DNA from 4 places in the Thermanaerosceptrum fracticalcis genome. Region 2 is predicted to be linked to each of the others. Evidence: riboswitches for the same ligand, from Rfam matches in the RefSeq annotation. Region 2 holds a riboswitch; each other region holds the start of a gene.
What was found. Region 2 has a riboswitch for cobalamin ahead of BR63_RS04785 (hypothetical protein). Riboswitches for the same ligand answer to the same signal wherever they lie in the genome.

Region 1: another riboswitch for cobalamin. It lies ahead of BR63_RS09045 (energy-coupling factor ABC transporter permease); the one in region 2 lies ahead of BR63_RS04785 (hypothetical protein).
Region 3: another riboswitch for cobalamin. It lies ahead of cobT (nicotinate-nucleotide--dimethylbenzimidazole phosphoribosyltransferase); the one in region 2 lies ahead of BR63_RS04785 (hypothetical protein).
Region 4: another riboswitch for cobalamin. It lies ahead of BR63_RS05570 (stalk domain-containing protein); the one in region 2 lies ahead of BR63_RS04785 (hypothetical protein).

The regions. Positions count from the first base shown of each region.
Region 1 covers NZ_CP045798.1:1,747,465-1,752,950, reverse strand. The annotation lists gene BR63_RS09060 (metal ABC transporter permease) at 1-665, opposite strand, end outside; gene BR63_RS09055 (metal ABC transporter ATP-binding protein) at 668-1,321, opposite strand; gene BR63_RS09050 (metal ABC transporter substrate-binding protein) at 1,318-2,343, opposite strand; cobalamin riboswitch at 2,531-2,760, shown strand; gene BR63_RS09045 (energy-coupling factor ABC transporter permease) at 2,915-3,664, shown strand; gene BR63_RS09040 (energy-coupling factor ABC transporter substrate-binding protein) at 3,648-3,926, shown strand; gene BR63_RS09035 (DUF2023 family protein) at 3,912-4,262, opposite strand; gene BR63_RS09030 (HD-GYP domain-containing protein) at 4,294-4,917, opposite strand; gene BR63_RS09025 (DUF2325 domain-containing protein) at 4,920-5,201, opposite strand; gene zupT (zinc transporter ZupT) at 5,474-5,486, shown strand, end outside.
Region 2 covers NZ_CP045798.1:905,171-910,656, reverse strand. The annotation lists gene BR63_RS04795 (dipeptidase) at 1-760, shown strand, start outside; gene BR63_RS04790 (PHP domain-containing protein) at 723-1,589, shown strand; cobalamin riboswitch at 1,619-1,797, shown strand; gene BR63_RS04785 (hypothetical protein) at 2,029-2,325, shown strand; gene cobU (bifunctional adenosylcobinamide kinase/adenosylcobinamide-phosphate guanylyltransferase) at 2,307-2,888, shown strand; gene cbiD (cobalt-precorrin-5B (C(1))-methyltransferase CbiD) at 2,889-3,986, shown strand; gene cbiE (precorrin-6y C5,15-methyltransferase (decarboxylating) subunit CbiE) at 3,979-4,596, shown strand; gene cbiT (precorrin-6Y C5,15-methyltransferase (decarboxylating) subunit CbiT) at 4,589-5,179, shown strand; gene cobI (precorrin-2 C(20)-methyltransferase) at 5,179-5,486, shown strand, end outside.
Region 3 covers NZ_CP045798.1:3,024,124-3,029,609, forward strand. The annotation lists gene ldhH (L-lactate dehydrogenase (quinone) large subunit LdhH) at 1-1,383, shown strand, start outside; gene BR63_RS15420 (deoxyribonuclease IV) at 1,730-2,563, shown strand; cobalamin riboswitch at 2,703-2,881, shown strand; gene cobT (nicotinate-nucleotide--dimethylbenzimidazole phosphoribosyltransferase) at 2,956-3,996, shown strand; gene BR63_RS15430 ((2Fe-2S) ferredoxin domain-containing protein) at 4,130-4,372, shown strand; gene BR63_RS15435 ([Fe-Fe] hydrogenase large subunit C-terminal domain-containing protein) at 4,369-5,486, shown strand, end outside.
Region 4 covers NZ_CP045798.1:1,058,397-1,063,882, reverse strand. The annotation lists gene BR63_RS05590 (ExeA family protein) at 1-9, shown strand, start outside; gene BR63_RS05585 (DUF5348 domain-containing protein) at 6-230, shown strand; gene BR63_RS05580 (sulfurtransferase TusA family protein) at 537-749, opposite strand; gene yedE (YedE family putative selenium transporter) at 727-1,815, opposite strand; cobalamin riboswitch at 2,200-2,476, shown strand; gene BR63_RS05570 (stalk domain-containing protein) at 2,722-5,319, shown strand; gene BR63_RS05565 (DUF4430 domain-containing protein) at 5,449-5,486, shown strand, end outside.

The DNA.
Region 1 (5,486 bases), 840 kb from region 2:
GCCCATATCAAGGTAACCTTAAAACCTTTGCCAAGCAGGATACTGGTAGCCGTAGGAACAACCATGAGTGAAGAGATAAGCAGGGCTCCCACGATTCTTAAACCCAGAGCAATAATGGCCGCTGCCAGGATGATAATAAGATAGTTGAAGAAGTTAACCGGGATTCCGGCCAGGCGGGCTCCTTCTTCGTCAAAGGTCAGATAGAATAATTCCCGGTAATACCGTGTAACTAAGCCTAGAGCGATAAGGGCCAGGATACCTATAAAAATAACTTCTTCATTTGTTACGGACACAATACTGCCGAAAAGAAGGCTGGCCAGGGTTGAATCGGAAGCGCGTACTATTCCCATCAGGATAACGGCAGTCCCTAAACCTCCCGCCGTAATGATAGCGAGAGAGACTTCTCCATAATATTTAAAATAGCGCCGCAGTTTCTCCAGGAGTATAGATATCAGGATAGACATAACCAAGGCAAAAGGGATAGGACTAATACCCCAGAGTATGCCGAATAATACTCCGGATAAAGAGACGTGGGACAGGGTTTCCCCTACCATGGAAAGACGGCGGAGAACCAGAAAAAGGCCCATGGTAGGACATAGGATGCCCACTATAAGACCGACAATTAAGGCTTTCTGCATAAAGACATATTGTAAAATTTCCAGCACGGCTACACCACTTTCAAATCTTCTTTAGCAACTTCTTTTCCCTTGCCTTTGGAAATGTAGAGGAAACGGGAGGCATGGTCCAAAACCGGGGAAACGTCATGGGTGACCATGACGATGGTGAGGCCTTCTTTGTTAAGCTTAACGAGTAAAGATAAGAAGTCCTCTTGGGCTTCCGCATCCAATCCCGTAGTAGGTTCATCAAGGAAGAGGATTTGTGGGTGATTGATCAAGGAACGGGCAATGAGCATCCTTTGAAACTGGCCGCCGGAAAGGGAACTCACCAGGGTATCCCTTTTTTCCAGCAAACCAACTTTTTCTAAAACAGAATGGACTAAGCTACTCGCTGTTTTTCCTTTGACAGCAACCTGCAGTTTCACTACTTCCTCTACTGTTGCGGGAAAACCGGGATTGAGGGCCGAAGATTTTTGAGGAATATAATTTACAACTGCCTTAGTTTCGGTGTTAATTTCCACAGAACCTTTCAGTGGTTTTAATAAGCCCAGCATGAGCTTTAGGAGCGTAGTTTTAGCGGCCCCGTTGGGACCTAAAATTACTAGAAATTCTCCCCGATAAACCGTAAGGTTGATATTTTCCAGGACATAAGGTCCTCCTGGATAGGCAAAGGAGACGTGACTTAAGGAAATAACCGGTTTCATGGCTGGTACTCCAGAGCGATTTTGAGGTTTTCCAGATTCTCCCGCATGATGCTGAAGTAATCTTTACCTGCCTGAAGGTCTTTCTCCGTGAGTCCACCGATAGGATTTAAGACCAGGGTTTGTGCTTTGGTTTCCCGGGCGATGGTTTCAGAGATTTTAGGGCTCACCAGGGTTTCAAAAAAGATATATTTGATACCGTGTTCCTTCAACGTATTAATAATCTCTTTCATTTTTCCCGGTGTAGGTTCAGCATCAGCATTTAAACCCATGACCGGGATTTGTTTTAGACCATAATCTCGCGCCAAGTAACCGAAGGACTCATGAGATACCACAATCTCTTTTCTCTTACACTTTGATAATGTCTCTTGATATTCTCGGTCCAGTTTGCTTAACTCCTCTTTAAAAGCCTGGTAATTCTTTTCGTAGTAATCCTTATTTGCCGCGTCTACTTGGTTCAGAGCCTGTAAAATTTTTTCCCCCTGTTTAAGGGCATTACCGGGGCTTAACCAGGTATGAGGGTCAATACCGTCATGTTCATGGTCTTCATAGGCGTCTTTTTTTTCATCTTTTTTATCTTTTTCATCATGATGTTCTTTCTTATGTTCCTCTTCATGTTCATATTTATGTTCAAGGTTACTCTTGATTAAGTCCAGGCCGGCGCTGGTTTCTACCAGGATTAAAGGAGTCCCTTTGACGGCTTCTTTGAGTTTTTCTATGTAGTGTTCCATGCCGGCGCCGTTGTAAATAAAAAGTTTGGCTTTAGTTAATTCCGCCAGTAATTTGGTAGAGGGTTCAAAGGAATGGGGTTGGGCTCCCGCCGGAACTATATTTATGACCTTAACTTTATCACCGCCGATTCTTTTGGTGAAATCATACATGGGATAAAAGCTGGTATATACTGTCAACTTAGCTGGGGGATCAGGGTCTCTGTTTACAGTGGCAGCCGGTTTTTGGCTGCAGGCCGTTGAAGTGAAAACAAAAATGAGGGACAAAAAAAGTGACAGAATAGAGCGAGCTTTCATAAATTACCTCCAAATGCAAATCATTAGCATTTGCATTTATTATAAACCCATGGCATCCTTAAAAGCAAGGGCTTAAGTGTTAATAACTGGAAGTAGTAATATTCTTATTTTTTTTTAATTGTTGTTGGTGAGAAAAGAATAACTTGCAAAATCCTGCATAGTTATGTAACATAAACTTGGACAAAACTTTATACATTATCTGTTAGGTGCCCTTTCAGGAGGGAGAATAGGGAAACCGGTTAAAATCCGGTGCGGACCCGCCGCTGTAATCGGAGACGAATCCCCAAAATGTCACTGTCCAGCACTTAACTTAATGGTTAGTAATATAGTTACTACCATTAAGTTAAGTGCCGGGTGGGAAGACGGGGAGGAGGATGACACGAGAGCCAGAAGACCTGCCTAACGGGAAGCCTGCTATCTGGGGAACAGAACAGGCTTAAGCGGACTAAGTCTTTGAGGCGGGTTACAGTCCCTTAGCGCAGCTAAGGGATTTTTCTTTTGTTTGGAGGTGATTTACAGGTTGCTTATTGGACTCATGGTTACTACGTTAAAAATATAGGGAGGGACGAAAATGAAAAGAAGGTGGTTTATTCTTACCGCATTACTTGTCTTCTTATTACCACGGGAAACTTATGCCATGCACATCATGGAGGGATTCCTGCCTCTAAACTGGGCTGTAGTATGGAGCCTGGCCAGTTTACCGTTTTTATATTTGGGTCTCCGCTCCATAGGCAAAGTAACCAGTGAGAATCCTCAGTTAAAGATGCTTTTAGGCGTTGCTGCTGCTTTTACCTTTGTCTTATCTGCGTTAAAATTGCCTTCCGTTACAGGGAGCAGTTCCCATCCTACCGGGGTTGGTCTTGGTACTATGCTGTTTGGCCCTATGGCTATGAGTGTTATTGGTTGTATTGTGCTTATTTTCCAGGCCCTTCTTTTAGCCCACGGGGGTATAAGCACATTGGGAGCTAATACCTTTTCCATGGCTGTGGTGGGGCCCCTGGTTGCATACGGGGTCTATAAGGCTGCAAAAAAAGTTGGGGCTCAGGGTATTTCCATTTTCTTAGCGGCTGCTTTAGGTGATTTAGCAACCTATGTTACTACTTCCTTGCAATTAGCCTTGGCTTTCCCTGATCCTACAGGAGGTGTGATGGCTTCCTTAATCAAATTTGGCAGCATTTTTGCTCTTACCCAGGTTCCCCTGGCAATCGTGGAAGGCTTATTGACGGTTCTTGTTTACAATTATCTTACCGTCTACAGTCAAAGCGAACTCCAAGAATTAGCCCTGTTGAGAGGAGATGTGCAGCATGACCCTGGCGCGTAAAAATCTTTTACTTATTTTTGCTGTTGTTGTCTTAACGATCATGCCTTTAATTATGATAACTGACTCTGAATTTGGAGGGGCCGACGGTGCTGCTGAAGAGGTCATCCTACAGATTAAGCCAGACTACGAACCATGGTTCCCTGTTTTGTGGCAGCCACCCGGTGGAGAAACGGAAAGTCTGCTTTTTGCTCTGCAGGCTGCAATAGGTGGAGCTTTTCTGGGTTATTATTTTGGTATAAAGAAAGGGCTAGCCGGTAAGTAATTTTTCGGCAAATGATTTTTCTTTGAGTTTTCTTTTCAGATATCTTTCACATTGTTTTATACAGTCATATCCCAGCATAATGCCTAAAATGTAGTCTTCTTCATCAGTATAGTCGTTTAAACCTTGTTTCTTGAAGGATTTAATTACATCTATGCATTTGGCCTCACCAAAAAATACATTGATATTTTTTTCCCCTACCGGATAAATAAGATAGGGGATTTTTTCTTTTTCTAAGCGGATAATTATTTTTTCCTTCATAGCTTTATGGGTGGTATGCAGGATCAGATTTCGTAAGCCCTTTTTAAATTCGTAAATATGATGGGCGAACACTTCCATAAAAGTTCTTTCCTTTCGTTTTTATGCTTTGTTAACTACGGGACATTGTGGAGTAATGGTCCTGCCATTCTGGCCACATTTTGTGAACGGCCTCTATTAAAAAAGGATCAAACTGTGTACCCTTATTAACCATTATTTCCTGACGGCATTCATCCCAGGATAAGGCTCTGCGATAAGGTCGCTCTGAAGTAATGGCATCAATGGAATCACAGATGGCTATTAATCTTGAACCTAAAGGTATCTCTTTACCTTTTTTTCCTAAAGGATAGCCCTTACCATCCCAGCGTTCATGGTGATGGAGAACTATAATAGCAATATCCCGTAACCTGCCCGACTTATTCAGGATTTCATAGCCAATTTCTGCATGGCGTTGGATATGTCTCCATTCTTTGGGGGTTAATCTTTCTTTTTTATTCAAGATATTATCGGGGATGCCGATTTTGCCGATATCATGAAGATGGGCAGCTATATGTACATCGTTGAGTGTTTTGCCTTTAAGGCCTATTTTTTGGGCTAAATCATAAGCCATGTCAGCCACTCTTGTAGAATGTCCTTTCGTATATGGGTCTTTAGCTTCCAGAGCTGCTACCAGGCATTCGATAATGTCGTGGAATATGTTTTCTTCTTCTTTTCTTGCTTTCATCAGTCTTAACATGGTCAGTCACATTCCCGAAACTTTCTTGCTTCAATGTCAGACCAGGAACGTCTGGCGTAAATAACCGTAGTGTTGGTTTGCCTGGCTCGCTTTTTTACTAACCGGGCTAAAGAATGATTAACGTGATCAGTAAGTACCAGTATAACGTCAAAATTGCCAGTAATATCTGATTTTAAATGACCTTTTTTACGGCCACAAAGATGTTGGATCCTCGTAAAACCTTTCTTTTGGAGATTATCATAAATATTACCGAGTCTGTCCCCGCCAATAACCAAAACACTCATTCTTATGCTCCTCCTTTATAATTATTTACTAAAAATGACAATAATTATCAATTGTTAAATTTAATAAGCTTAAATTCTAGTTAAAAATCTATTCCTGAATGAATTAAATGAGAAACATTATCAATTAGTTAAATTATATTTTGAGTATGCGGGGTTGTCAAGATTTCCTCTTTACCGTTGATAAGGCAATATTTTAAGTAAATTTGAAAAGGAGAAAGAAGGAGGATTGTCTAATAAATAGTCTAATGTAATTTTAAAAAGGAGATATGCGTGTGTACGATGACG
Region 2 (5,486 bases):
ACTCTTAGATTTCTTCTACAGCCTGAAAAACGAGAGGGGAGAATCGTTACAAATTATTAAAGAACAGAAAGATTTACTCTCTCTTAATGCAGAAACCGTAAAATTTCTTTTAACGGTGGAAGGGGGCGAAGCCCTGGAGGGTCAACTGAGCACCTTAAGAATCCTTTTCCGTTTGGGCATACGCAGTGTGACGCTGACCTGGAACCAAAGAAATCAATTGGGAGACGGTGTTTGGGAAAGAGAAAGCGGGGGAGGGTTAACCACATTTGGTAAAGCCGTGATTAAAGAAATGAATGACCTGGGGATGCTGGTCGATGTTTCCCATCTTTCGGAAGGGGGATTCTGGGATGTAATTTCCTACACCACCAAACCCATTGCTGCCACCCACTCCTGCTGCCGGGCCCTCCATGACCATCCGCGAAATTTGCGGAACGAACAACTGGAAGCCCTCCAAAAAAACCAGGGCATCATCGGCATTAACTTTTATCCCGAATTTTTGGGGAGGGAAATGGTAACCGCGGAAACTGTTATTGAACATATTGAATATGCCGCCGGTGTTGCCGGAGTCGACCATGTAGGGCTGGGTTCTGATTTTGACGGCATAGAGACAACACCTGCCGGTCTGGAGGATGTGAGCAAAATGCCCCTGCTTACCGAACTCCTTTTACAAAGGGGATGGAAAGAAGAGGAAGTGAGAAAGGTCTTAGGAGGTAATTATATTCGTGTACTCCAGCAAGTCTTGCCCCCTGCTCAAAGTTGATCTGCACGTACACACAACTGCTTCTGACGGGGCTTACAGGCCCAGTGAAGTGATAAGACTCGCCAGGGAAAAGGAAATAGAGTATATAGCTATTACCGATCATGATACTACAGAGGGACTGGCGGAAGCCCTCAGGGAAGGCGATGTGCAGAAGATCAAAGTGTTCCCCGGTGTAGAAATCAGCACCGTCTATGAGGAAGAAGAGATTCATATTCTGGGGTATTTCATTAATACGACCAATAAAGCATTACAGTTAACCTTAAGAAAATTGACCGAGGCCAGGCACAATCGTGCCCGGGCCATGGTGAAAAAACTGCAAGAACTGGGATACAACGTAGCCCTGGAAGAAGTTTTAGCCAGGGCAGGACCGGGTGCGGTGGGCCGGCCTCATATCGCCCTGGTCCTCATGGAAAAGGGCTATTTTACAAGGGTGGAAGAAGTTTTTGCCCAGCTCCTTAACCCGGGCTGCCCGGCCTATGTTCCACGCTTTAAGATCTCTCCCTACAAAGCCGTTGCCTTAATCAAAGGAGCTGAGGGTGTACCGGTTTTAGCCCATCCCGGTGAAAATTTCCCCGCCGGGTTACTGACGGAACTAATAGAAACAGGGCTGTCCGGAATCGAAGTCTATCATCCCCATCACCCACCCCATTTAGAAAAATTTTATTATGAACTTGCTCTGCAGTACGGGCTGCTGGTTACCGGCGGTTCAGACTTTCACGGGCACGATCCTGAAGAACTTAATGGATTTGGCTCTGTGCTGCTGCCTTCCTCCTTTATAACAAGGCTTTTGACAGCACAAAGAAGCAAGGACGGGAATCTTGACCGGTAAGTAAATTGTGTGTTAATATAAATGGGTAAAATTCCATATTAATCACAGGTGCATCGCTTAAAAGAGAAGACCGGTGTGAATCCGGCGCGGTCCCGCCGCTGTAATCGGTAACAAATCTCACATACAGCCACTTATGCTTCATCATAGGGAAGGCGTGAGAGGAGAATGACCCGAGAGCCAGAAGACCTGCCTGGTGATTGTAATCAGACCCCGGTGTAGGGTCTATGGTTACCTTTGGATTAAGAAGCAGGGTGCAGTCCTTTGGTATAACCAGAGGACTTTTTCTATTTCTACTACTCAACTTCCATCTTTTTTATCCCCTCCGGGGGAACTTTTAAAAATTACGTCACCGGACGTTTTCATAAATTGGGAAAGACTAGGAATATCCCCTTGGGAATATAATACTAGAAAGTGCATGTTTTCCAAGGGGGATACGACAATGGTCAATGAGCAGGAATTCATCCGCTTAAAAAACCGTATTAAGGAACTTGAGAACCAGGTGGAACATTTAAGAATCAGCCGCAGGGTTTTAATGAATCTGATTGAAAAAATCGAAAAAGAAAAAAGAACGATTCTTAGCCAGTTGGAAAAAGAAAATAAAAGGCTGCAGCATAATAATCAGCGTTATGCCCAGTGGTTGATGAAAAAGAACCGCAAAATTGTAGAGTTGGAAGCCATTTTTAAGAATGGTACCACACATATGATTTCGGAGGAGTTATGGGAAAAGGACACCTAATTCTGGTCACGGGTGCTGCCCGCAGCGGTAAGAGTTCTTACGCCGAATACCTGGCTAATTTGGCTTCCGAAGAGGTAGCTTACCTGGCTACAGCCCAAGCCCTGGATGAGGAAATGGAGGAACGTATTAGACTACATACGGAAAGACGTTCTCATACCTGGCAAACTTTTGAAGAACCTTTTAATCCGGGGAAAGTTATTTTAAACCATTACCGGGAATACAAGGTATGGCTCCTGGATTGTATCACGCTCCTGGTGGCCAATCATTTGCTTTCTAAAGTCCAACCTCAGGATGCTGTATTTATTTCCACTGAAATAGAAGAGTTTATAACCAGGGAAATAGAAAATTTAATCAACGTTGTCCATACTACGGATATCACCCTGATCGCTGTTACCAATGAAGTAGGCTGGGGGCTGGTTCCCCCGGATCCTCTCAGCAGGGCCTACAGAGATATTGTAGGAAGAGCTAACCAGAAACTGGCTCAGGCCGCAGATGATGTATATTTAGTAACAGTAGGTATACCCATGAAACTCAAATCAGCAGCAAACGGAAGTGGGTCGTAAATGCAGGAGAAGAAACTAAGGCCGGGTTTTACCACAGGCAGTGCAGCCACGGCGGCTGCCCTTGCCGCTGCTTTGACGGCTTTAAACGGCATGGAATATGAGAAGGTTACCATTACCACGCCCCTTGGTACACCCCTCCATATACCGGTACAATTTAAGGGTGTAGCGGATGGGCTTGTGACTTACAGTGTCATCAAAGACGGTGGGGACGATCCCGATGTCACCAATGGCTGCGAGATTCAAGCTGCGGTGGCTTTAACAACGGATGAGAGAATCACGATAAAAGGCGGGAAAGGCGTAGGTATTGTGACCAAGCCCGGCCTTTCCACCCCTGTGGGAGAACCGGCCATCAATCCTGTGCCGCGGCAGATGATTATAGATTCTGTAAAAAAATGTTTGCCGCCTGACAAGGGGGCCATCATTACCATTAGTGTACCTTTGGGTGAAAGTATTGCGAAAAAAACATTAAACAGCCACCTGGGAATTATCGGTGGCATCTCCATCCTGGGAACCACAGGTATCGTATATCCCATGTCTGAAGAAGCTTATAAAACTTCCTTAACTCCCCAGCTCGACGTGATTAAAGCCTTAGGTTATGAAACCCTGGTCTTGACGCCTGGACGAATTGGACAAAGGTGCGCTGAACAGTTTGGTTTTTCTGGGGAGTACATTTGCCTCACTAGCAATTATCTTGGCTACATGCTGGAACAAGCAGTGGAGAAAGGATTCCGAAAGCTCATACTTGCCGGACACCCCGGAAAATTAGTAAAACTGGCGGCGGGAGTTTTTCATACCCACAACCGCATGGGAGACGGGCGCCTGGAAGCCATGGCTGCCGCCGCTGCCGTCTTAGATGCTCCGGCAGCGCTGGTTAAAGATATTTTTTACAGCTTGACCACCGAGGCCGCCATACAGTTAATCGATCAGTGGGAAAAAAGAAATGAATTCTGGACGCTCCTGGCCCACAGAGCAATTGAAAAAGTTGGGAAATATCTTTTCCAGGAAGCATCCGTATCTCTTATCTTTTTTAATTACCAGGGACAGGTGCTGGGCTCAGCGGACCCCGGCAACCTGATAGGAGGATTATTAAATGAATAGTCGCTTACATGTGGTTGGCACTGGTTCCGGTTACCCGGACTATACTTTGCCCCTGGGCTTGAAGATTATCAAAAAATGTCAGGTTTTAGTGGGTGGTCAACGCTTTATACATAACTTTGCCGAAGCCCATCATGAGATATTTTATGTGAAAAATAATTTGCCTGATGTTGTGGCGTATTTGAAAAGTATTTATAAAGAAAAAGAAACATGTGTCCTGGTTTCCGGTGATCCGGGTTTTTATAGTTTTTTGGGGTATCTCCGTCAACATTTTGCTGCCGGAGAACTAAACGTGATACCCGGAATCAGTTCTATCTCCCTGGCCTTTGCCAAACTTGCCGAATCGTGGCACGATGCCCGTTTAATCAGTCTCCATGGCCGTTCCCTGGATGCTTTATCCTGCCTGACCCCCGGCCAGAAAATCGCTATTTTAACGGACAATAAAAACACGCCTTCTCTAGTGGCCCAAAAACTATCCACCGTTTTGGGGAATGACTGCCGGGTTACGGTATGTGAGGCTCTGGGTACGCCCCAGGAACGGTTAACCACCACCACCTTAGACAAAGTGTGTGATTCCGATTCTGTGAGCTTGCTGGTGATTTCTCATGTTTAAGCAATTAGTACCGGGGCTGCCCGATGACAGTTTCGAACGTAGTAAGGTTCCTATGACGAAAAGGGAGATACGTATCCTCACCTTAACCCTGGCCCGGATTAAACCTGACAGTGTTATCTGGGACATTGGCGCCGGTACGGGCAGCCTTAGCGTGGAATCAGCTTTAATGGCCCCTTTGGGAATGGTCTATGCCATTGAAAAAAATCCTGAAGCCTGTGGGCTCATTGCCAAAAACAGGCAGCGTTTTTCCCTGGAAAATCTCAAAATCATCGAAGGCACCGCACCGGAAGTCCTTTCCCCCTTGCCCCAACCCGATGTCTGTATCGTTGGTGGGAGCGGTGGTAATCTAAAGACAATTCTTTCCCAGGCTTGGCAAAAACTTAAGGAGGAAGGAAGATTCCTCATCACGGCGGTGACCATGGAAACTGCCCTGACAGCTATTCATTTCTTAGAGGGTTCCGGAGCCGTGAACCTCGATGTCAACCTGGTCAGTGTAAGCAAAATACAAAAGCTCACTAATATTCATATGTTTGCTGCACAAAACCCTGTTTTTATCATCTCTGCCTGGAAAGGAAGAAACTGATGCTAGGTAAATTTTATATTATGGGTGTGGGCCCGGGAGACCCCAAACTCCTGACCATAAAAGCTTACGAAATCCTGCAAAAAGCCGCCGTAGTAGCCATTCCTTATTCCAAACAAGAAAAAGACAGTGTGGCTTTCAACATTGTGAAAGAGTATGTACCTCCATCCTGCCAGATCCTATCCTTGCTGATGCCCATGACCCGCAATCAGGAGCTGTTAAAAAAAGCCTGGCAAGAGGCGGCCGCACAAGTAGCTGCTCCCTTAAAAAAGGGATTAGACGTAGTTTTCATTACGATAGGTGACCCTGC
Region 3 (5,486 bases), 1.7 Mb from region 2:
AGTGCTACCGCCCAGAATTTAACCAGTTATGTCACGATGATCACAGGTCCCGTGGAAACACTGATAGACGATAAAATAGCTAAGAAAGAATTCCACATCATCCTCATCGACAATGGGCGAAGAAAAATGATGGAAGATCCTCAGTTTAAAGAGGCCGCCCAGTGTATAAGATGTGCCTCCTGTCTCAATGTCTGTCCCGTTTTCCAACTGGTAAGCGGTCACGTATATGGTCATATTTATACGGGGGGTATTGGCACAATTCTTACAGCCTTCTTTAACAGCATGGAGGATGCGCAAAACCCGCAAAACCTTTGTATTGGCTGCCGGCGCTGCGTCGAGTTTTGTCCTGGTAAAATTGATATACCGAAACTGATTTTGGAGCTTAGAAAGCGGATTGTGGATAAGGAGTCACTTCCCTTTACTCAGCGCGTTGTACTGGAAAATGTACTCACAAACCGAAAACTTTTCCATACCATGCTGCGCCAGGCTTCCTGGGCCCAAAAACCCTTCAGCAAGGGGACCCAGTTCATCAGGCACCTGCCTTTCTTCCTGTCGGAAATGGCAGAATGGCGCAGTTTGCCGGCTATCGCCGAGGTACCTTTTCGTGACAGGTTCCCCAAGATCAAACAGCAGCAGGCCACAAAAGGAAAAGTGTCATTTTTCTCGGGCTGTCTTATTGACTTTGCTTACCCCGAAATTGGGGAGTCGCTGGTAGAAAGCGTGAATAAATTGGGTTATGAGGTTGTTTTCCCAGAAAAACAAAGCTGCTGCGGCGCTCCGGCCCGTTATATGGGTGAAACCAAAGTGGCACAGGTTCTGGCGAAGCAAAATATTGAGGCTTTGGAAAACGGCGAGGTTCAGTATATTCTTTCCGCCTGCCCCACCTGTACCGAATCGATAAAACATGATTGGGCGGAACTCCTGAAAGATGATGAAAGCTGGTTGAAACGGGCCAAAGCCGTATCCGATAAGGTCCTTGACTATGCCAAATTTGTAGCTGAAGTAAAAGGGGAGACAAGTGCCAAAACGTCTGATAAAGCCCAGTCCAAGAAAAAGGTCACCTATCATGATTCCTGTCACTTGAAGAGAAGCCTGGGTGTATGGGAAGAACCCAGAAAACTTCTCGGGGAAAAGCAAGGCCTTGAACTGGTGGAAATGAAAGATTCCGACCGCTGCTGCGGGTTTGGCGGTTCTTACTCCCTTAAAATGCCGCAAATAGCCGGCCAGCTTTTGGAGCGGAAGATTCAAAACATTATTGATTCTGGTGCCGACATTGTGGCCGTGGATTGCCCCGGCTGTATACTCAATATTAAGGGCGGTCTGGACAAAAAAGGAAGCAAGATTCAAGTGAAACATACAGCAGAAATATTAAATGATAAATAACATAGAAAAAGGTGCTGGCAAGATAAAACCAGCACCTTTTCTATTAAACCGAATTGTGTGACCGGTAACCAGTAGCCGGAGCCCCTTTAGCGATATTTGCTTTCCGACATCGGATTTTTGTAGCTCGTAGTTGACAGTGAACGAAATGAGGGACATGCCATAACCGTCCCAAGGGAAGCGTAGTTAAACAGACCGTAAAATCTTACCCCCTTCGACACAAGTCTTGGGTAATAGAAATAATATGGGTATTTCCCGGGAAATATGACGAAGGAAATATAGATATGATATACTGAAAACGAAATTTCGCCGAAAGAAATGAAATAACGGGAAAGGGTTGGAACTTTATATGTTTATAGGCGCTCATGTTTCTATTTCCAAAGGTTTGGCTGCCGCCGTAAAAACAGCCATAGAAATGGAAGCCAATACCCTGCAGTTTTTCACAAGAAATCCCCGGGGCGGGAAGGCCAAGGAGCTGGACCCCCGGGATATTTCACGTGCCCACACTTTGTTGGAGGAACACAATTTTGGCCCTTTGGTGGCCCATACCCCATACACCATCAATGTGGCCTCGGCCAAACCGGAAGTAAGAGAATTTAGTATCAGAACTTTAAAAGAGGACTTGAACAGGATAAAACAAATGGGTGTACCCTATCTGGTATTTCATGTAGGCACCCATGGCGGGCAGGGGGAAGAAATAGGTATTAACTTGGTTTGTGAGGGACTGGGGGAAATATTGGCCTCCATACCTGAGGACACTTTCCTCTTACTGGAAGGAATGGCCGGTGAAGGTACGGAACTTGGCTATTCCCTTCGCCAGTTGGGTGATATCATTGCGCGGTGTGACGGGCATCCCCAGCTAGGCATCTGCCTGGATACATGTCACCTTACCGGAGCGGGCTATGACCTGACTAAACTGGAAGAGGTGAAGAAAGAAATAGACGAAGAAATTGGTTTGGACAGAGTTAAAGTCCTTCATTTAAATGACAGCATGTTTCCGGTGGGTTCCCGCCGGGACAGGCACGCCAAGCTGGGAGAGGGGTACGTAGGTTTAAATGTTATCAAAGAACTGGCCTGTGACAAAGATTTTACCCGGATTCCTCTTATCCTGGAGACGCCCAATGATCATGAGGGGTATGCCAAGGAGATAAGACTGGTGAAGGCACTGTGCGCAGGTAACTAGCGGCTGCCTTTGCCAAACTATGACGAGGAGGAAAGTCTGTTTCTGTTTAATGTATATTTTCCCTGAGCAATTCAGTAAAAAGTTTCCTTAGTCCAGGGTAGTTGAATTTTTAAATAATTTTTTCTATAATAAAGACAAAATATAGATGAACTTATCTGGTGCCTCCTTCTGGGGAGGAGAATAGGGAATGGGGTGCAAATCCCCAACGGACCCGCCACTGTAACTGGGGAGCATTTATAAAGAGGCCACTGGTACTCCGGGAAGGCTATAGATGCGGTGAAACAGAGTCAGGAGACCTGCCAGTTAAGGACCACTTGGACGATGGAAAAGTCCACGGTTTTTTGACCGTGGGCTTTTTAATTTATACAAATATGAAATGGAGGGTGTTTATCTTGGGTACCTTACTGAAAACAACACTGGAAAAAATTACGGGTTTGGACCAGGAAGCAATGAATTTAGCCAGGGAAAGACTTGATGGTTTATTAAAACCGCCGGGCAGCCTGGGAAAATTAGAAGAGATTGCTGTGCGTCTGGCCGGCATTTATGGACAGCCTCGTCCTCCCTTAGCCTCCAAGGCCATCGTGATGATGGCTGCTGATAATGGCGTTTACCAGGAAGGTTTCAACGGTTACTCCCAGGAGATTACCAAGGCTGTGGCGGAATTGGCAGGAGCCGGGCTTATCGGCGTGGCCGTTTTAGCACGTCATGCGGGGGCCCGCCTGGTAGTGGTGGATGTAGGTATTAAAGACGAGGTGGAGGGGCAGCACATTATTAAGAAAAAAATAAGATATGGTACTGACAACATCACATGCGGCCCGGCCATGAGCCGCAGTGAAGCGGAACAAGCCATTGAAGTCGGTATAGACGTGACTAATAAGTTGATTCATGAGGGTATTAACATCATAGGGACCGGAGAAGTGGGAATCTGTAATACCACTACCAGTGCAGCTGTCCTAGCTGTCCTTTCTGGCGCTGACCCTGAACTTGTAGTTGGCAAAGGGACAGGTGCCGATGAAAAGGCTTATCAGGCAAAACTGCAGGCAGTGAAAAATGCCTTGGTCGTGAATCGGCCTGACCCAACGGACCCTATTGATGTGGTGGCTAAAGTTGGGGGCCTAGATATCGCTGCTTTAACTGGGTGCTACCTGGCTGCTGCAGCAAACAAAAAACCTGTTGTGATCGACGGTTTTATCGCTGGAACTGCTGCCTTAGTGGCTGCAAAAATAAACCCACTAGTGAAGGAATATATGATACCTTCCCACTGTTCCGCGGAAAAAGGGGCTCAGGTAGTGCTCCAGGCCTTAAATATGGAACCCATGCTGTACATGAATATGCGTTTGGGTGAAGGCACTGGCGCTGCTTTGGCTTTCAACCTGATTGATGCCGCCGTAAAAATAATTAACGAGATGGGCTCCTTTGCTGATTTAGCTTAAGAGGGATTAATCCCTCTTTTTATTATGGAGAAAAGAAATACAAATTACGGAATGGATTGTTAAAATATTGACAAAGTAAAGGTGCAGGATTATGCTTGAAGAGGAATAGTAGATGGGTTAGGAGGAACTGACGATGGAAGTTAACGTGTGTGTTGGAAGTTCCTGTCATTTGAAAGGCGCCCATGCTGTCATTAACAAGTTTCAGGAGGCGCTCGGTGAAGCACCGGTAAAGATTAAACTAGGGGCTAGCTTTTGCCAGGGACGCTGCACGGAAGGAGTTATCGTTGCTATAGATGGTGTGATTTATGAAAGAGTGTCGCCCGATGATGTACCTTCTCTCGTAGAAAAGCACCGGGGAGGATGTGGGATACGGTGACTGATATTATTTCTACGCGACAGGCAGACTGTAAGGACTGTTATCGCTGCCTGCGGGCCTGCCCGGTTAAGGCTATAAGTTTTAAAGGCAACCAGGCAAAAATAGAACCGGACCGCTGTGTGCTTTGCGGCAGATGTGTGGTTGAGTGTCCTCAAAAGGCCAAGATCGTGCGAAATCAAACCTTTAAAATAAAAGACTATTTTAGCCGAAAGGAACCTGTCTATTTAAGCCTGGCACCCAGTTTTCCGGCAAGTTTCACCCAAGAGGCAAAGGGAGTTATGAAGCTCTTGGAAAAGTCGGGTTTTACTAAAGTTGAGGAGACAGCCGTAGGGGCCCGGTATACGGTTAAGGCATATAAGGAAGAGATTGCCAAAAGTAACGGAATTACGAAAATATCAACCTGCTGTCCTGTTGTTGTAAATCTTGTGGAGAAATACTACCCGGAACTAAGGGAGAATCTTTTGCCCGTTCTTTCACCTATGGTGGCTCATGCCAGGCATTTAAAAGAATGCTACGGCAACGGGATTAAAGTTGTTTTTGCCGGTCCCTGTATTGCTAAATTACGGGAGGCGGAGGAAAATGGTCTTGATGCTGCTATGACTTTTACCCAGCTAAAAACCCTTTTAGACCAGGTTCCGATACAAGGGGAGGAGGCTCTTAAAGTATTTCACGAAAGAATGGAGACAAGAATGTTTCCTGTGCACAACGGTGTACTGTATGCCATGAAAGGGCAGTGGGGACTGGAGGAAGAATACTGGTCTATCGAAGGTATTGAGAATTGCTGCGAAATATTAGATGCTTTACGCAAAAAAGATGTCCAGCCAATATTTATTGAAATGATGGCCTGCCAAGGGGGCTGTGTGGGCGGGCCAGCTATAGATTCACCTTATGGCCTTTATAAAAGAAAGGAAAAAGTCAAGGAATTTTACCAGCGGCATCTTCATTCTCCTTCCCGTCCTTTGCTGGACAACCTGGTTATGGGAAAAAGCTTTTCCAGTAAAGCAGTGAGAAAAGAAGTTTTCACCGAGGAAGAAATTAGATCTGTACTGGTTAAAATGGGCAAGTTTACCAAGGGTGATGAACGCAACTGCGAAGGCTGCGGCTACAAAAGCTG
Region 4 (5,486 bases), 150 kb from region 2:
TTGTCATGAAGCAGCAATGGTGCAAGATGACATACGACCACGAACAAGACCGCTGGATGGTGGATACGGGAGACTACTGTTACGAACTCCATTGTGGAGAAGTTTTTGATTTGTTAATCGGTTCAACTAGTATTCCTTGCCGCATAGAGTACGATCATCAGTGGTATGTGATTATGCCGGGAGCCCGCTTCAATTTGCGGATCGGGAATTCGTACAAGGTGGAAATATAACGGCATCCGGGAAGGTGGCGATAAAGTCGTCTCACCTTCTCGGCCACTGGCCAAATTGTCCGTCATAAACTGGACACCATATACTGGCAGTTACAGGACATTATGAAGTGTCAGTAACAGCTGGCAGCAGCACACAGACCAATTAAATCGTATTGAGGAAAAAGTTAGTACACATGAGGAATTTATAATTAAACGTATTAAGTGAGTCCATAATAAACAATCTGTTAATTATGTGCAATAAACTCGATAAACAAAAAAGGAAACCCTCTTCTTAATAGGGTCTCCAATAAAGTGATTTCCACAAAATTATTTACTTAATGCAAGAACGTATTCTTCTTGAGCTTTTTCAATTTCTACTCTCCATCCTAAATTCTCTGCCATGCGGGATACATTATCCCTTGCTGAAGCGTTATCTACTATAACTTTAATTGGACCAGAAGGAAATTGTTTTATTGCTTGCGTTGTTAAAACAAGGGGTTCAGGGCAGGATAAGCCTCTAGCGTCCACCACTTGTGACATTTAAAGTACCTCCTATTCTCTTAAATTTTAATATGTTTAGTCCACCAATAAGTGAAACTACGATAAGACCAAGAATAACAGCTATTTTTCCACCAATTGGTACACCTGCAGGACTGGCAGCAAGAGAGAAATTATGGGAAAATGCTGCTCCTGCCATTAAGCCAAGAACAGTGATTGCTGAGTCGCCATTACCTTCAGCAGCAGAGATTAACTGGCGAAGAGGACAACCACCAAGTAAGACAAAAGAGAAACCTGCCAATGTCATTCCAAGGAAATTCCATAAACCATCACTGTGAGCTACAGGCTGGTTCGCAAAACCCAGGTGGAATTTACCTACCACTAAGTTGCCTAAAGTTGCTACTACTAACATTGCTATAAATCCAGAGAGTAAATAAGTGTCTCTGAAAAAGACAAAGTCTCTTATTCCCCCAATCATGCATAGACGGGAGCGTTGAGCCAGACAGCCTACAATTAGCCCTGCCAATAAAGACAGCCATATTGCTGCATGTTGAGAGCCAGGACCTTTATTACTAAAGAATATAAATGGGGGGTTAGCTATTAATAAAATCAAAAGTGCTACCATAAACAAAGGAAAAATATACCCATTTGTTTTTGATTGAGATACTGTTCTACCTAAGGAATATCCTTGGCTAATATAATATGTACCTAAACCTATGCCAGCAATTAAACCAAATAATCCCATAATTGCATTTAAGTCTCCTCCTGATAGGCGTAACACAACCCGTACAGGACAACCTAGGAACACTAACATACCAAACATTCCAAAAAAACTTAGAGTAAATCGGGTGAATGTATTAGACCCACCAACAGATTTAAATTCTCCAGTGTATAGAGCAGTAGCAAATGCCCCAATAACTAAGCCAATAATCTCAGGTCTTAGGTATTGGACGGGTTCAGCACGGTGTAATCCCAAGGCGCCAGTTATATCCCGTATAAAACAAGCTATACAATAGCCCATGTTAGCTGGATTTCCGAATACCACCAGAAGTACACCCAATAAACCTACAACACCCCCCGTAAGCATAATGAGAATCTTTTTGTTCATAAACTACCTCCTTTGCATTCTTGGATAATTTAAACTTCTTTATGGATATTCATTTACCTATCAAAATTGTTATGAAATTATATCATTGTCTACTCTAGTTATATAACAATAAGTTATTAACTCAATAGGTCTGTTGCACATTGCAATGTGATGTGCAATAACTCTTCGCCTTATCAAGTGCATACTTTCTTTAAACTCCGTAGGAGTGTTAGGAAAATCAATATCCAAGTATTACAGGTTTTTAAGCATCTGTTCTTTTACTAAGCCTGCTCCCATCGGGAAGGACAAGCGGATATCTTTGGGATAATAAATAAAACCTATGAACAAAACCTATGAAAAAAACTTGACAAAAAAACAAACTAAGGATTAACATATTTCTAGAAGTAAATAATTCCCATTTAAGGTGCCCCGTCAAGGGGAGAATAGGGAAACCGGTGAAATTCCGGTGCGGACCCACCACTGTAAGCGGTGACAAATCCCAGTATGCCACTGTCCAGCACTCAACTTAGTGGTTAATGTGAAAGCATAAAATTTATTTGAACATACTAAAAAAAGAGTATGGAATTATAAATTAAGTTTTAATCACAAGTTGAGTGCGGATGGGAAGGCGGGAAGAGGTTGACCCGCGAGCCAGGAGACCTGCCTTAAATGTATGAACTAGACGAAGGGGATTAAATTCGTTCTAGCTGCTAGCGGCTTTAAGATGGGGAAAGTCTCTTAGTAACATACTAAGAGACTTTTAATTTTTTAAGCTTTCTTTGTCAGGCATGATGTTTACTTTTATCCATTTGGTGCCCTGGGTTTTAGCTTATTTAGCTGAGGGATTTATTATTGGAGGTGAGAAAAGTTAGCAAAAGATGTATTGATAGCAAGAGAAAATAGATACATAGCAGGAGGAGGAATAAAATGAATATTTTTACAAAGAAAACACACAGATACCTGGTATCTAAGTTATTACTGATATTCTTTATAGCAACCTTGTTATTGCCTGCATGGCCATTACTTTTTAGTGGACTCGATAATGGCAAAGCTGTGGCCGCAGAGGTATATGATAACTTAGCATTAAAGGCAGCAAGAAACAACTACAATTTACACCAAGGTGGACAGGCAGTTGACGGCGGCTGGGGGAACTTTGGTGCCTATGATGCCTATATCCTGACCCAGGCGGGGGCGGATGTAGGAACATGGGTATATAACGGCACAAGTTTCAAAGACAGTGTCTTGAGTTTAATTGATGCGACTATTGCAAACGAAGGGAAAGAAAATCAGTCTTCGGCCAAAAGAGTAGCGCATGAATATCTGGCGGCAAAAGCTTTCGGAGATGCAAGAGCGACCCAGTTGCTGAACATCTTAAAGAACAGGCAGACGGCAGGCGGGAACGGCTCTTTTGACAACAATGCCTTCAGCGACTTGCCCGCCTTTGAATCATTGGGCAGAGCCGGGGACATGGCCGAAATAGATGCAGCAGCTGTCATTACTTATATCTTAAGCTGTCAGGACGGCGGTACAGGGGCCTGGACTTCCACTTGGAACGATTTTCAGGCGACAGCCCAGGCGGTGCGGGCGTTAGAATACCTGAAGCCCCTTGCGGGAGGGCAGGCTGATGCCGTGCAAACGGCTATCGATAAGGGAATTGCCTGGCTGAGGGCTCTGCAAAAAGACGATGGAAGCTTTCAAGACGCTGGAGGATTTGATGATCCGCTTGTAGACACGGCAGAAACAATACTTACCTTAAACTGCCTGGGTATGGACCCTGCGGTCTGGACAGTCGGCGGCAAGAGTGCCGTAGATTACATGCGGGATAGTGCTCTCAATGAGGATGGGACGTTTGGTACCTCCAAGAACCTGATGGACAACACCTGGGCTTTGGATGCTTACCGTGTGTTAGGAGGAAATATTTCGCCTGACGCTGTACTAAGTTTAAGAGTGACGCCAGCCAGTGCAAATATAGTTGCAGGCGGCAGTCAACAATATACGGCCCAAATTTATAAATTGAATGGTACCAATGAGGATGTAAGTGCAGCAGCAGACTGGTCTGTAAATAACAGCAGTATAGCAACGGTAAATAACAGAGGTCTGGTTACAGGGGTGGCGGCAGGAAATACAGTTATTACTGCAACTTATCAAGGCGTTAGCGGTACTGCTGATGTAAGTGTTGCCGGCGGAGGAAACAATGGCGGCAATAATGACCAACAAGGCATCAGAGTTACTATAAAAGTTATTGGCAGAAGCGGAGAAACTTTGTTTGGTCCAAGTACTGTAACATTGAGGGAGAGTGATAGATGGGGTGTTACTGCTTTAGGAGCTTTGGATAAAACAGGACTTAGTTATAATGATGCTAACCCGAGCTATATTGACACAATTGCAGGCCAGGGACCCCAGGGCATGAACGGGTGGATGTATAAGGTTAACGGTGTTGTACCCGGGGTGCCTGCCAAAGATTACCCGGTTGCCAATAATGACCTGGTTGTCTGGTGGTACAGCACAAGCCCTACTGAAATATCCGGTGTTTCTTCTAATACTAAAGAAAACCCTAATATTCTTGATGATAAGAAATTGTCTGATACCATTCAGCAAACAGGACAAGCCAGACTTAACCTAGCAGAAAAAACTGATGGAAAGGGTAAGCTTTCTCCCCATACAATTGTTGGATTAGCCAACGATAACAAACCACTAACTATAGAAAGCAAGGGTCTTCAAGTAGAATTTGCTCCCCAATCCTTAATTACAGAAGAGTTAATGAAAGTTCTAGAAGATAAAAATGCTGCTTTAGAAATCGGAGCAAGAGAAGTAAGTGGAGCAGAAAAACAAGAAATACTTTCAAAGGCTTCTGTAGGTGAAAGTACCGGGTTGTTTGATATTGGAGCTAAGATAGTAGATTTAACTGCCCAAATAATACGCACCAGCAATGATGGCACTGTTAATACTGATGTAATTAAAAACTTCCAGGAACCCGTAAAAGTAACTATTGATTTATCAGGCTCAGTTCTGAATCAAGAGGACATTGCTAAATTAACCGGGATAAGATATGAGAAGGATGCTCAAGGTAATGTTAAACCTGTAAAACTGGGCGGAGCTTACGATTCCGAGAAAAAGACTTTTACTTTCTATAGCGATAAATTCAGCTTATATGGGGTAGTGAAAGCTAAAGACCTGAAAAAAATCAGTTTAGGAGTGAACAAGTTAACTACTACGGTTAACGGCAAAACAATTTGGCTTGATATTCCGCCGGTTATCCTGGGTAACCGTACTATGGTACCTTTAAGATTTATCGGGGAAAATTTGGGTGCTGAGGTAGAGTGGATCGCAGAAACAAAAACAGTGGAAATGATGTTGGATGGTAAAAAAGTAACCCTGGTTATTGGAGAAACTGGGCCTGGTTTAGATACGCCTGCAACGATCATTACTGGTCGTACCCTTGTACCCATCCGTTATGTTTCAGAATCCTTGGGAGCTTATGTAACATGGTTTCCATCCAGCAGAATGGTAGAAATAGTTAAGTAATAAAAAAAATAAAAGCAGATGTGAAGAACCCAAAGACTGGTAATCATTTATAGGTCTGCACTGCCTGGCTGCTATAGCGGAGCAGCCAGGCAGTGCTATGACTTTGTGGCTGTTTATGAGGAGGATTCTATGAAAAGATCAGTACTTCTTGCCATCCTACTGCTGGG